DNA from 2 places in the Pseudoalteromonas sp. N1230-9 genome. Region 1 is predicted to be linked to the other one. Evidence: riboswitches for the same ligand, from Rfam matches in the RefSeq annotation. Region 1 holds a riboswitch; the other holds the start of a gene.
What was found. Region 1 has a riboswitch for lysine ahead of lysC (lysine-sensitive aspartokinase 3). Riboswitches for the same ligand answer to the same signal wherever they lie in the genome.
Positions count from the first base shown of each region.

Region 2: another riboswitch for lysine. It lies ahead of dapA (4-hydroxy-tetrahydrodipicolinate synthase); the one in region 1 lies ahead of lysC (lysine-sensitive aspartokinase 3).

Region 1 covers NZ_CP090419.1:2,136,830-2,144,452, forward strand. The annotation lists gene LY624_RS10015 (sodium-dependent transporter) at 1-821, opposite strand, end outside; gene LY624_RS10020 (4'-phosphopantetheinyl transferase family protein) at 970-1,710, shown strand; gene lysC (lysine-sensitive aspartokinase 3) at 1,687-3,066, opposite strand; lysine riboswitch at 3,148-3,320, opposite strand; gene nhaD (sodium:proton antiporter NhaD) at 3,406-4,653, opposite strand; gene LY624_RS10035 (hypothetical protein) at 4,802-6,076, shown strand; gene LY624_RS10040 (condensin complex protein MksE) at 6,079-6,624, shown strand; gene LY624_RS10045 (ATPase) at 6,624-7,623, shown strand, end outside.
Region 2 covers NZ_CP090419.1:213,962-221,584, forward strand. The annotation lists gene LY624_RS01065 (succinylglutamate desuccinylase/aspartoacylase family protein) at 1-453, opposite strand, end outside; gene LY624_RS01070 (PLP-dependent decarboxylase) at 459-1,664, opposite strand; gene LY624_RS01075 (2,3,4,5-tetrahydropyridine-2,6-dicarboxylate N-succinyltransferase) at 1,664-2,404, opposite strand; gene dapA (4-hydroxy-tetrahydrodipicolinate synthase) at 2,419-3,303, opposite strand; lysine riboswitch at 3,441-3,637, opposite strand; gene LY624_RS01085 (DNA-3-methyladenine glycosylase I) at 3,821-4,516, shown strand; gene LY624_RS01090 (protein adenylyltransferase SelO) at 4,525-5,937, shown strand; gene LY624_RS01095 (OmpA family protein) at 6,318-7,367, shown strand.

The DNA of each region.
Region 1 (7,623 bases):
ACAAAAATAGCCGGAATAATCAATAAACCCGCTAAAAATGCCACACCCGTGTCAAGTAATGCAACGGTGCCAGTTAGTTTTGGTAATTTCGCATCAGGCTTTAAATATGAGCCGTATACCATCATACAGCCGACGCCTAGCGACAATGAAAAGAAAGCTTGCCCCATTGCTGCAATAATTAAGTTCGCATCGAGAATTTGGCTAAAGTCAGGCACTAAATAAGCAGCAAAACCATCCATTGCACCATCTAGGGTGCCTATGTAGCCAATTAAAGCCACTAGCAATACTAACAATAACGGCATTAAACGGCGTGACCAGGTTTCGATACCTGATTTAACCCCTTTTAAAATAATGCTCGCGGTTAGAATAAGCATCAATGGCGTAAACACAAAGTTGCGTGCCATTGAATCACTGTGTAAAAAATGACTTAACTCAGTCAGACCAAAAAAGTTGGCAATTGGCTCAAGTGCGTACGCGAGCATCCAACCTGCAACGATTGAATAAAAGCTCAGCATCACAACAGCACCAAACAGGCCTATGTAGCCGGCTGCGGCTCCCACTTTGGGTGCGGTGTCTTGCCATGCACTTGATAGCGCTTTGACTGGGTTTGCCTGCGCTTGGTGGCCTAAATACAACTCAGTATACAAAGCAGGAAGTGCTAATAAGAAAATAACGATAAAATAAACAAGTAAAAATGCACCGCCGCCATGGTTTGCCGCCTGCGTTGGGAACCCCCAAATATTACCTAAACCTACTGCCGCACCAGAAGCGGCAAGTACAAAACCAATACGACTTTGGAAGCCATCACGAACTTGTGCCATACATCTACATTTCTGTTATTATTTTTCCTCATTAAACCATAATTACAGTCAACTGCGTAAACAATTTGCGTTTGTTCGTGCCCATACAAGAGCATTTGCTGTAAAAATAAACAAATCTAATTGTAGGGTTTCGTAAAAGCCACAAACCATGAGCAGTCACTATTTTTCTAACACCTTAAAAATTGATTCGGCGCTAAGTTCAACTGATAAACAAGTTGTACTTATGGATGCTTCACGTATCGATATCAGCACCTTGCCCGTTGAAAAGTTACTCAGTGAATTCGAACTCAGTGTACTTACAAAACGCAAAATGCCAGCCGCTAAGCAAGAGTATATTGCCACGCGCTTAGTACTTAAGTATTTACTAAAACGCAGCATTCCTTTACTCAAAAATACACCACTTTGCGCAATTTCGAGCCAATTTGATGACGTAGACAACAAATTGAAGCTTCACTTTCCTGTAAGTGAACCAATTTGGGCCTGCTTATCACATTCCCGTGGTTTTATTGGTGCAGCACTAAACCCTGAGCAAAATCAATTTGGTTTTGATATAGAACACTGTTCGAAAACACGCCCTTTTGTGAAGCTCGCCAAACATTTTTACGATCACAATGAAGTTAATTTAATAAGTGGCTTTTGCGATATAAATGAGCAAGCTGGATGCTTTTTTAGGATTTGGACTCTGAAAGAAGCACTTGCCAAAGCAACATCGCAACCTATCGCTAAACTTTTGAGCCCAAATGTGTTTACTGAAATCGAAAAACATAACCTCACGGCCTCAAGTAACACACTGAATGATTTTGACATAAGCGTGGTGGCACAAAAAAGCACTGACTGGCAGTGCTCTTTTATTAACTTTAACGATTTATGCCGCGACTTGGCTTTCTAATAATCGACTATGAATAGCTTGAACAACAAGGTCAGACTCGCCCTGCTCCACCAAAAAGCACAGGTTATGTTTACTTGCACCATGACAAATTAAACGAATATTAAAATCACTCAATACTTGCATTAAGTTGGTCTCTTGCTGACGTAATTGAATCTCAGAGCCAATTAGAGCCACCAGCGTTAAGTTGTTTTCAACCGACACATGGCAAAACTCAGAAAGCTTATCTAAACAGGCTTGATCCAGCTCAGGGCGTGATGCATTCGGTGCGTTATCTAACGTGATTGCCACACTGATCTCTGAGGTAGTAACCAAATCAACTGAAATATTAAATTCACTTAAGATAGTAAATACACGCGCTAAGAAACCGCTCGCAAGGAGCATTTCTGGGCTTTTAACCGTTAAAAGAATTTGGTTTTTACGCTGTGTGACTGCTCGAATACCTGGCTGCTCTGACTTTTCTTTTTCAATCCATGTGCCGCCTAATTGTGGCTCACGGCTCGAACCAACAAACACACTAATATGACTACGGCTTGCCGGTAAAATAGTAGCTGGGTGAAGCACTTTTGCCCCAAAGGTAGCCATTTCAGCAGCTTCATCAAAGCTTAGCCTTGCAATAGGTGTAGCTTTTACACATAAACGCGGATCAGTACTGAAAATACCCACCACATCCGTCCAAATATGCACACTCTTTGCGTTGATTGCTTCTGCTAGTAATGCCGCACTGTAATCTGAACCACCACGACCTAAAGTCGTTGTTTGGTTATATTCATCACTGCCAATAAACCCTTGTGTTACTACAACTTGCTCAGCTAACAATGGCACTAAATGTTTTTTTGCAGCAGCAGCTGTTGCAGCAATGTTTGGTGTGGCTTTAGCGAATTGGCTATCTGTTTTTAATACTTTACGCACATCAAATCGCACAGCATCTAAACCCTGGCCACGCAACACTTGCGTAAATAAATACGATGATAAGCGCTCACCAAAACTGAGCAGCTCGTCTTGCTCTGCCGCTGATTTAACCCCTTCGGTAGCAAGCACCTGAAATGCCCTTAAAGTCTCATTAAAGCCATGAGCTAAATCGGCATCAAGCGATAGCTCAGCTAAAATACTCTCTTGAATAGCAATAACACCCGTGATGTGTTCATCGCGCTCAGCAGCGCTCAAATCACGTTTACACAATGCAACTAAATGGTTAGTAACGCCCGCACTGGCACTCACAGCAACAATACGTACTTGATCATCTGCACATACAATTTCTGCACAGCGGCTCATAGCATCAAAGTTAGCTACACTGGTGCCACCAAATTTTGCAACAACGTAATCTGATTTTATGTTGGCGGCTAATTGGGTATTCATGTCGTCTCCTTTTGTGGAAAACTATCCACAGTAATTCAAGAAGAACTCGGCAAGGGGGTGCTTTGAAAATAAAGAGTAGTCCATGCCAGAAGCTCTCCACCTAGTTTGGTGACAGTTTTGAGGATTCAGCCCCATAAACCGAAAAATAACCGTGACGTCCAGCTATTTTTCTCGGCGAGTACTTCCCTCATTAATGGTCATTGGCGTTCGTCACCTCACATTAATTACCTAAGTATCGCACCTCTTCTGAATGTTAAGTTAACACTTGGTTAAAATAACAAAGCCTGCTGTTAAAAGCAGGCTTTGAAAGTTATCGTTTAGACGTCTAGCTGTCAAGTGTTAAATAAAACTTCCCGCTAGGTGTGAGCCATAATAACCCGCTGTGTAGGCTATTAATAAATACAGCGACATTTTTAAGTAACTCATAAACGTTAATGCTTTGACTTTACTCATCGCAATAATACCCGCGGCAGACCCAATAATGAGCATTGAACCACCAACTCCTGTCGCATAGGTAAATGACAACCACTGCTGAGGGCTCATAACAATGTCGGCTTTGAGTAATGCAGCTGTTAGTGGCACGTTATCAACCGCAGCCGATAACAAGCCCATTAAGTAGTTCGCATACTCAGGAGCCATAAGCTCATATAAATGTGTAAATTGAGATAACACACCCACTTCTTTCAGTGCACCAACTAACAGTAATACCCCAACGAAGAACAACAGTGTGTCGTATTCAATCTCACGAATATAATCGATGATTTTTTTGTTTACGTCTTTTTTGCGCATCAAGAATTGCGCAACCAAAAACATCAGCGACAAACCAAATAAAAAGGTTAATAGCGGTGGCACACTATAAAGTACGCTCAAAGTTAAGGTGGCAATAATGGTCGAGAAAAAGATAACCGCAATGGTAATGTCGGTTTTTTCAATACGACGAGCCATTTGCTTTTCAAATACCACATTACCCGACATTCCTGCTGATAACATCACAGCCAGTAACGCAACGCTTGCAAGCGAAGGCACAATAAGTAATAACAAGTTACCAATAGTGACTTTTTCATCGAGGAAAATCATTAAGGTCGTTACATCACCTGTAATAAGCGATACCCCACCCGAGTTCACACTAAATACAATTAAGGTTGCGTATTTTATTAATTTTTTAGGGTCTAACTTCAGTGACATCACCACCGCAAGCGAGATCAAAGTTGCGGTTATATTGTCTGAAATCGATGAAAATAAAAACGCAAAACCACCAATCAAAAACATCAGCTTCCGTTCACTGATTTGATTTGGCATAATTTTATGCACAATATTTTGAATAAACCCTTTCGAGTTTAAATAAGCGACAAAGGTCATTGCAGCCATAAGAAATAACCACAACGTCGCTATTTCTAAAATATTATGATCAAGTTGATGTTGGATAGTTTCTGGGGTTTGCCCATGAATTGGAGAGATAAACAAGATAATCCAGCATAAAGTGCCAAAAAAAAGCGTCGTTTTGGCCTTGTTTACATGGATAATATCCTCTATAACGATAAGCAAAAATGCCACCGCTATCAGGGTTAGGATAAGTGGGGTTACCATGGTGTTTGAACAACCTTTATAATAATGTAAAAATTGTAATTCGAGTGTTTCGGCGCGGATTCTAGCAGTATCTAAGTCATAAAACTATTCTCAATTAGATAAATTACTACTAAACGCTAACACCAAAATTTTGATTTACTGGAGCCATATGATCCCAGCTAAAAAGTTATTAAATACCCTTACAGAGCATTGGGGGGTGTTAGAACTATTATTTAAACGTTTTAAGATGGCTGATTTCAGCTTAAAAGACGTACAAAATGCGATAAAACAAAAACAGCCAAGCTGGTCAAATGAACGTATTTATAAAGAAACAAATCGTTTATTGAATCAAGATATCATTATTCCTCTTGCGAAGTCGTCACAATTAGAAATCAACCGTGCTATCGCTGATTTTGCGACCTTTTTATTGCAAGAAGAACACCTAGGTCTTGCCCAAGAAATCAGCGTGTTAGTTGATGACTTAGCGCGCCTAGGCAACCGCCTTGCCAAAGCGGGTGAAATTGAAGATTACGACGAGCTTCGCCGTTTCAGCCGGATTATGGATGATCGGGTACGCAAAATAATGAAATTGTTTGCCCACAATGAAAACGCGATATTAAACATTGTTGAGCAAGCGAAAGCAGACAACGCCGTGCAATCTTTGCAAAAACGCTATCAAGCAGTGATTGAAGCGTTTGATGAGTACATTGAACCTATGCTTGAAATGGTAGATATTCGTGGTGACTTCCACGCGTGCTTTAACACCATCGAAGCGCAAATTAGCGCGCAAATCGAGCAAATTGATCGTCTTGGTAAGTCATATCAAGACAAGCGCATGCTTGAGCAATTACGTACCCGTATTTTAGAAATGCATTTAGTTGGTCGTGAAAGTTTACGTAAAAGCGCCGATATGTTGATGCCACTGCGTGAAGAGTTACGCCGCAATAATCTAATTACGCGTCAAGCAGCTAAAGTGCTTGGTTTAGTGCGTAAAAATGGCGTCGATAACATGTTAAGTGCAGTACAGCCTAACTTTGTCTCAGACGCGCAACGCTTTTCACTTGGTCAGCAACGTCATATCGTGGCCTATATGGCAGGCTTAGTTGACTTTGAACACGATGAATATCAACTACCAGAACATGATGATGTGCCTGCCTATCAAAGCCCGCATATTCCTGATTACAACGACGTTAAAACACAATTTAAAAAACGCTTTAAAAAAGCCAGCAAAAAAGCTCAGCCGCTGCTTAGTTTCTTAGATGAAAGCTACCCAGATTTAGAAGCTGACGAAATGCTGTTCTTGTATCAAAAATTAATTAGCGATGGCGACCTTGAAATTAGCCAAAGCCAAGAGAAAGTAAAAATAAAAATTGCCCAGCAACACTTCTCTCTTTACCCATTTAACTCATCGATTGCTGACGATCAAAAAGCAACAGAGCAATAACCATGACAGATATTAATTTAGATGATTTAACACATCTGCAAGCTATTAATAAAAAGCTCACATCAGGCTACCACATTAGCGAACAAGACACGCTGATGTGGCAAGAGCTTGATCAACACATTGATGCTTATCGCGCGTTATTTAATGCCCTTGGCCATGACTTACAACACGATAGCCGTGGCTTTTACTATTTTGGCAGCGACGAAAGCACCCCAAACATGGGGAAAATTTCGCGTGCTATCGCACTAACTATCTACATCTTGATTGAGCACTATGCCAATACCGGTAAAGATCCAATGCGTGCCTTGTTTGACGAGGTAAACGACCTTGAACTAATGCAAACCTTAGTGCAAATCAACAAGCACTTGTTTGATCAATTAGAAATCTTCTCAGGCTCAGATTTACGTAAAGACGTGTACCTTCGCATGGTGCGTTTAGGCCTTGCTCGCGAAGTAGAAAACGGCTTTATGCTGCAAGCACCCATTTATCGTTATATCGATGCATTAATGGAAGTAAACGAAGAAACCTACCTAGGAGAGGACGAATAATGCAAAGCCAAAGCCTTTACGGACTCAGCAAACTTGCACTTTTAAATACCGCTGGCTATGCAAAATGCGTGATCCCTTTGGATAAAAGCAGCTCAATTTGTGCACCCAACAATACCGGTAAAAGCTCGGTAATTAATGCCCTGCAATTTCCACTGATCAATGATTTACGTCTAACAGAATGGGATGGCCACGATTTAGACGAAACCCGAAAATTCTACTTTTCGTCAGATCAATCCTATATTTTACTCGAAGCCGATTTACCAAACGGCCCAGTGGTGATTGGTGTTGCTGGCCTTGGTAAAATTGCTGGTTACGCGCATCAGTTTTTTTGCTATCAAGGTAAGTTGAACCTTGAGCACTACACCCAAGGCAAAACCATTGTAAAATTCACCAAGCTTTTTAATCACTTAAAAGACCAAGGTTTCAATCCAATTGAATTAAAAGCGCAAGAGCTAAACGCCCTACTCACTGGCGGCGCAACCCCGTTTGATGGCGATATCAACTTAAAGATGATCCCGCTTAACAACGTGCAAGATTCAGCGATTTATAAAGAAATTTTTCGCCGTATCCTTAACTTGCATAAGTTAGGTGCCAGTGATGTTAAACGCTTTATGTTGCGTGTATTTGAGCGTCATATGTCAAACTCACGGGTCGATTTTTATGAAGTGTGGCGACGTTCATTTGATAAAGTGAATCGCGCCAAACGTGAATTAAAAGCCCTTGAGTCAATGCAAGAGCCAATCGCAGCTCTTGAATCTATGCTTGAAAACCAAACAGTTTTAAAAGGTAAGCTTGCTGCCTATGCGCCAAAAATTGACCAAGCACTGATTGACTTTGAAACCTATCAACAAGAGCAACTCACTGAGCTAAATATTGCCCTTGAAGATATCGAACACGAAAAGCACGAGTTCGACCAAAAGCAACAGCTGTATATTCAGCAATCGCGTGATATTGAGCGTAAACAAACTCAAATTGAACAATGGTTTTTAGACTATCGAG
Region 2 (7,623 bases), 1.8 Mb from region 1:
TAGGCTGTAATCAGGGCCTGTTAGTTGGCTGTCGATATCAGCAACCAGTGCTTCTTTAAACGCCGCTTTAAGGATCGCATCATCACTGTCTTTGTGCTGTTCAGCAATTTGTGATGGTAAGGCTTTGTTAAAGCGGTACATGCGGTTCCAGTTGGTGCCCGTAATTGGATCGAAGCGACCTAGCGTAAACTCGCCTGATTTTTGGTTACAACCAATTGGGTTGGCATAAGGCACTAGGGTAATATCGCCATGCAGCTTGAGTGATTTTAGCTGCTCTAGCAATTGATAAATTACTGCATTACCTTGCACCTCAGCACCGTGCATATTGGCTTGTATATACACGTTTGGGCCTGTGCCATCGCCTTTTAAGCGATACACAGGGATTGTCAGTGGTAGGCCGTTGGCAATCTCGCCAACCACAATATTCTCTTGGCTAATGAATTCTTTACTCATGGCGATTACCTCAAATAATAGCTGGCATCTTCAGCGCTACGAATGCACTCAATATTGCCTTGTTCAAGGATGTATTCAGCCGCTAATTCGTGGCATAAAAAGTACGGCATACTTTCGGTAAAGCCATATGCCCCACATTGGCTGAATACCAACCAGTCTTGTTCATTTAAATCGCTTGCTAATTGGTGTTCACCCAAGCAATCAAGGGCGGTGCAAAGCGGGCCGTATAAAGTCATTGCCTTAGGTTCAGCCGTTGATTCGCGTAGTAACGCCGCAGGGAAATCTTGGCTTGTTACAGCAGGGCGAAGTAAATGGTTAATACCGCCTGATAAAATCACCTGCTGTTGATTGTAATTCTCTTTGCGCTCAACAACCGGTGTTGCGTAATGGCCACATTCGCCCACCGCATAGCGGCCAAGTTCCATCCAAAGCTCTTTGACACCAGCATCTGCTTTAATGCTCGCCAGGGTCTCGATAAGTGCAGACCAATCAAGTTGGTTAGCATCTTGGGTATAAGGAATGCCTAAGCCACCCCCTAAATCGAGAATATGAAGGTTAATATTTAATGAGCGTGCTAGCTGTTGTAATGGCGCAATCATCGCGCGCCATAGCTCGGCGAGCTTGTTAGTGCTCAGCATATTGCCCCATTGGAAAATATGCAGACCATCAAAGCTAAGAGCTGGGTAATCACTTGCAGTGAGTGCTTGCCACTCATCACAGCCTAAACCAAAAGGAGTAAGGCTATCGCCGCCAAGTGGATTCTTTTCGCTGTCTGGCCAACGTAATTGAACACGCAATAGAATTTGCAACTGACAATTTGCTTTTGTTGCTTCCTCATTTAACCAGCGAACTTGGTTAATGCTCTCGGCCACAAAAGTACGTACGCCGCGAGCAATAAAATGTGAAATTTGTTTAGGGCTTTTTGCAGGCCCTGTGTTGAGCACGCGCTCGCTATCGATGCCTTGAGCAAGTACTTGCTCAAGTTCACCTTTACTTGCAACATCAAAGTTAAACCCTGCGCTGTCTAAACATTGAATAATGCGAGACAGTGGGTTGGCCTTAACGGCATACCAAAGTTTCACATCGGTTTGTGCAGTCAGTTGATTTAGATGTGCAGTTAATTTATCTAAATCATAGATAAAAAATGGCGTATCAAGATGCGTTGAAACGTGTTCAACCGCTTGCTTGATGGGCGTGCTCAAAAAGCTCATTAACGTAAAACCTCTTCTAACAGTAATGATGCATCGCTTTGTTCGTCACGGTATTTCACGATCAATGCACACGACATGCTTAGACCTTGTTCACGACCCCATGCATTTGAAGCTGGGCGAGAGCCTGGGATCACAATCGCGTTTTCTGGGATTGCTTCACCTTTGTCTAGCTGGCGCTCGTTAACGCAATCGTAGACAGGAATGGTTGCAGATAAGCGTACACCCGGCGCAAGTACGGCACCTTTTTTCACAACCACACCTTCAACAATAACGCAGCCTGCGCCGATGAATGCGTCATCTTCAATTACCACAGGGCTGGCACCAATTGGCTCAAGTACGCCACCTAATTGTACTGCCGCACTTAGGTGAACATTTTTACCCACTTGTGCACATGAACCCACTAGTGCGTGGCTGTCGACCATTGTGCCTTCGTCGATGAACGCGCCAATATTTACATACGCTGGTGGCATGATAATGGTGCCTTTGGCAACGTGTGCACCACGACGAACACTGCTACCACCTGGTACCATACGCACGCCTGCATCTGCTGCAAAGCCTTGTGGTGCTAAGTTGTGCTTATCAACAAAACCACCTGGGAACTCGGTATTTGTGCCATTTTTAAAGGCTTCTAAAATGCCTTGTTTAACTTCAACATTGGCGTGCCAGTTGCCGTTCTCGTCTTGTGTTGCTGCGCGAACTGCGCCTGATTCTAAGTTGTTTAATAATTCTAACCAGCTCATGATAAAACCTGTTTTTAGTTCCAAGATAAAATTGTGTTGTTTGCGTGGGTGATGCTGTCTGTTTGCTCAAGCTCTAAATGTGTAAGCGGCGGACGTAAATGCGGGGTATTTATTTTACCTTGCAGGTGCATCAGTACTTTTACGGGGATTGGATTTGCTACAGCGAATAAACTTTGGATTGCTTGCGACCAATCGGTGAATAGATTTGGGTATTGACCACTTAAACTGCGTTTAACAAACTCATGGGTTTGACTCGGCCAAGCATTCGCGGCAACCGACACTAAACCTTTTGCACCAGCTTGAGCAAAATACGGCATAAGTGCATCATCGCCACTGAAAATGGCCAGTGTTGGAGATGCCGTTCTAAAACCTTCAAATTTACTAATGTCGCCACTGGCTTCTTTTAAAGCCCAAAGGTTTTTGTGCTCAGCAAGGTTTTTGATCACCTGCGGTGCAATCTCAACTGCACTTCTTCCTGGTACGTTATACAACATACAAGGGTGATGACTTGCGTTAAGTAGGCTTTCAAACCAATGTGTTTGGCCAACAACCCCTGGCTTTGCATACAGAGGTGAGCCCAATAAATAGCCATGAATAGGTAGTTGATTGCAGTATTCAACCCAAGCAATTTGTTGCTTAAGGTTCATACCGCCCACAGCAACCATGAGGGGGACACTCGGTGCTAATTGGCAAACATGCTCAACAATGGCTTGTTGCTCTTTAAGTGAAAGCGCCAGTCCTTCACCGGTACTGCCAAGCAATAAAATGCCGTTATTTGCATCTTGCTGCTCAGCCACCAGTTGTTCAAGGGCCGTGTAATCGACCTCGCCAGATTCAGAAAAAGGCGTGACAAGCGCTGTCCATAATGGATAGTCGTTTAAATCAAAATTGTTGATCATCTCTCACGAACTTATAAGGTATTCGAAGAGTTTATGCGGGAACATTTGAATGGAGCCGCATGTCGTCGTTCGAACAAGGTATAATTCGAAGAGCGAATGGGCTTAAAATAATAAAGACGCGACGGCCTTATTATACTAAGACCAGAAGCTCTCCACCAAACTAATCAATAGCAATTTGCTATTGTTGGTGACAGTCGCTGGGATTCAGCCCAGTCGCCCGAAATAAGCACCTCACAAACGGTGTTACTTCTCGGCGTTAATTCCCCTCACGTATGATCAACAGAGTCTGTGCTCTTCCCATACGCTACCTGAATAACGCACCTCTTCCAGCCCTTTATGCTCGCTTTAAAGGTTAAAGCCAACATAGTTAAATAGGGTATATTCGGCGATTAAAGCATTTTAGCCATCTAGGTGTCAAGGCGAAGGATTTGTTTTTTAGTGACCGATTTTGCAACATGGTTACGTATAAGCGTGTTTTTACGTACACTTAGCGTTAACCAAATAAATTGGAAAAATGATGGAAAAATTTAACGATATTTATCAACGAGCCGTATCTCGAAAGGGCAGCGAAGAAATGCTGCATGCACTGTTATCAAACCCGCTCGATGATACTGATATTGCCAAAATGCATGACGATTTATGGTTAGAAGAGTTCACGCGTAAAGTTTTTCAAAGCGGCTTTTATTGGTCTGTTATCAATAACAAGTGGGCAGGTTTTCGCGACGTGTTTTGGGATTTCAGCGTAGAGAAACTGTTGATGATGCCGCCAGATATGCTTGAGCAAAAAGCCAGTGACGAGCGAATTGTTCGTAATTTTAAAAAAGTACAAACGATCCCAGAAAACGCATACATGATCCACGAAGTTGCCGAAAAACATGGCAGCTTTAGCCAGTTTATTGCGGATTGGCCAACTGACAATATTATTGGCTTGTGGGCCTATCTTAAAAAACATGGTGCGCGTTTAGGGGGAAATACTGGCCCTTACGCTTTGCGAGCGCTTGGTAAAGATACCTTTTTACTTTCTCGCGATGTAGAAACCTACTTGCGTGCCCACGAGTTGATAGAGGGCGGCTTACAAACTAAAAAATCGTTACAAGCAGCACAAGATTTTTTCAATGAATTACAACAGCAAAGTGGCTATAGCCTGCAAGCACTTAGTCAGCTTGTGGCCTATGGGGTAGGTGATAACCGCGTAGGTGTAGCCACACGTTAAGGACAGTTATGAAACTGCAAACTCGATACACAGATATCAGTGAACTGCTCGCTATTAAAGATATGCCGAGCACCGCTGCTAAGCCGCAATTACTGCTCTTCAATGACAAGCTAGCTGATAACTTTTCAATTAAACATGACAGCGAATTTTTAGCTAAATTACTATCTGGTTCGACGATAGATAACGCCGTGGCACCGGTTGCACTTGGTTACTCAGGTCATCAATTTGGTCATTTTTCACCGCGTCTTGGTGATGGCAGGGCGCATTTGCTTGGCGCTATTACAGATAAAGATGGCACATTGTGGGACTTGCAGCTAAAAGGCGCAGGAGCAACAGTGTTCTCGCGCGGTGGTGATGGTCGCTGTGCCATTGGCCCTGCAGTGCGTGAGTACATTATGAGTGAGGCGCTTCATGCGCTAGGTATCGCGACTACGCGCTGTTTAGCTGTGGTGACTACTGGTGAAACGGTATATCGAAATCCTCCTCGACCTGGTGCGGTCGTCACGCGTTTAGCTAAAAGCCATATCCGTGTTGGTTCATTTCAATACTTAGCAACACAGGGTGATATAGAAGGGTTAGAAAAGCTTGTCGATTACGCGATCTGTTGTCATTTTCCTGAAATTAATAGCACGGATGAAAAGCGCTATATCGACTTTTTAACAGCTGTACAAGACAAGCAAATTGAGTTGATAGTAAGTTGGATGCGTGTCGGTTTTATACACGGTGTTATGAATACTGATAACACCTTGATAAGTGGTGAAACCATTGATTATGGTCCTTGCGCTATGATGAACAACTTTGATTTTGATACTGTGTTTAGCTCAATTGATCACCAAGGGCGCTATGCATTTGGCAATCAGCCGACGATTGCTAATTGGAATTGTGCGCGCCTAGCTGAAAGCCTATTACTTTTATTTAAAGACGAAAAACAAGCGCTTACAGACCTTTCGGCGGTTATAAATAGCTTTTCAACTCGGTTCAATGACGCCTTTAATTTTATGTGGCAAAAAAAGCTGGGCTTAGAAAGCCTGGAAGAAGATGACCATATACTTGTTTCTGAATTGTTGACGTTAATGAAGCAACATAAATTGGATTATACCAACACATTTAATCTTTTGACTGAGTCATTACAGTCTCCAGTAACCATACCTGCCAATATAAAAGAATGGTATAAAAAATGGTTTTTAAGAACATCTACTCAAAGTTATAAAACGATGCGTGCTGTTAATCCTGCAGTCATTCCACGCAACCATAATATCGAAATGATTATAGGTGAATATGAGAACTCTGGAAAAAGCGCTTCACTGGAAGCATTTTTGAAAGTGATATCAAATCCTTATATTTATAAAGCTGAAAATACACATTGGTATGAGCCTCCTAAGGAGGGTGATGCGAATTATCAAACTTTTTGTGGAACTTAAAAAATTCCAGAAAAGGCTGATTGTTAGCTACTGTGCCTAAGTGTAATATTTAACACCTATGCTAAGAAATATGACTGAACACTTTTTATATATAAGTTAACGCACCTAGTTATTAAGTCTATTTTTTAGTTAATTTATAGTCGTTGTTAATTAACAATAATAACGAGTTGTTAATTTGAATGACGATTTAACTATAGTATTAGGTAAGTTTTATATTATCACCTATAGTTTCTAATGACCTGAATCAAACTATGATTTGAGTTAGTAGTATAACCTGTTACCTATTAAGTATAGGTTAACAAATCGAAGAGTATTCTGCTTATAAAATGGGCTGGGATGACTTAGCTGAAAATTTTAATTGTGAAAATGGGAAGGAAACAATGAAATTAAAATCACTTACTATGGCGATCGCATTAGCTGCAACTAGTGCATCAACATTTGCTGCAGAGAAAGAAGGTTTTTATATCGGTGTATTCGGTGACTACTACGATGCATCTTGGATTGCAACAGATTACTCACCTAATGTGAGAACTGGTTATGCAACAGGTTTCGGTGCTGAGATTGGTTACCGATTCTCAGATTACTGGAGCGCTCGTTTAGAGTACGCTGATGGAAATATTGATACTGAACACCTAATCACGGGTGATAAGTACGACATGGACATGGATAGATACGGCATCGACATGCTGCACCATTTTTCTGGTGGTCCATTCTACGGTGTGTTAGGTCTTAAAGAAATTGATGTGTACGAGAAAAGTACATTTGCAAATATTGGTCTAGGTTACCAGCACTTTGTAACTGAGGGTCTATCAGTTAACTTTGAAACATCTTACTACAGAGGTTTAGAGTTCAGTGAGTCAGACTTAAATGCTAAGTTTGGTGTAAGCTACTTATTCGGTCAATCAAGCGAGCCAGCGGCACCTGTTGAGCCAGCGCCAGTTGTTGTTCAAGAGCCAACAGATTCAGATTCTGATAACGATGGTGTAATTGATGCTGATGACCAATGTGCAAACACGCCGATGACAGACGCTGTAGATGCAACGGGTTGTACTTTGTATGAAGAGAAGCCAGTAACAATTAGCCTACTAGTTAGCTTTGCTCATGACTCAGCGGCTGTTCCACAACGCTACTTTGATGACATTGCTGAAGTTGCTACCTTCATGAAGGAAAATACAGACGCAACGGTTGTTTTAGAAGGCCATGCTTCAGCAGTAGGTGATGCTGAGTACAACATGACTCTATCTAAAAAGCGTGCTGATGATGTTGCTGATGAATTAATCAAAGACGGCATCTCTGAAGATCGTATTTCAACAAAAGGCTATGGTGAAGAGCGTTTGAAGAATGAAGCAAACACTTTAGAAGCTCACGCTGAAAACCGTCGTGTTGAAGCGCAACTAACATCAACTCAACGTGTAAAAGTTATGCGTTAATAGTGAGTTGTAAGTTTTGAGAAACCCAGCCATATGGCTGGGTTTTTTTATGCCTAAAATAAGAATGATTCTTACTTAATAAATATTCATCTGAATAGCTTTTTTTTTAACTACTATTCATGTTATTTATAGTGAATATAAAGTGCCTAACCGCAGCATGGATTTTCATCTATACTTAAAAGCTTTATAATCAATCGTCAGAATACTATAAGTACTGGGTTATATATTTGGTATTTAGTTTAATACTACCGAGTAC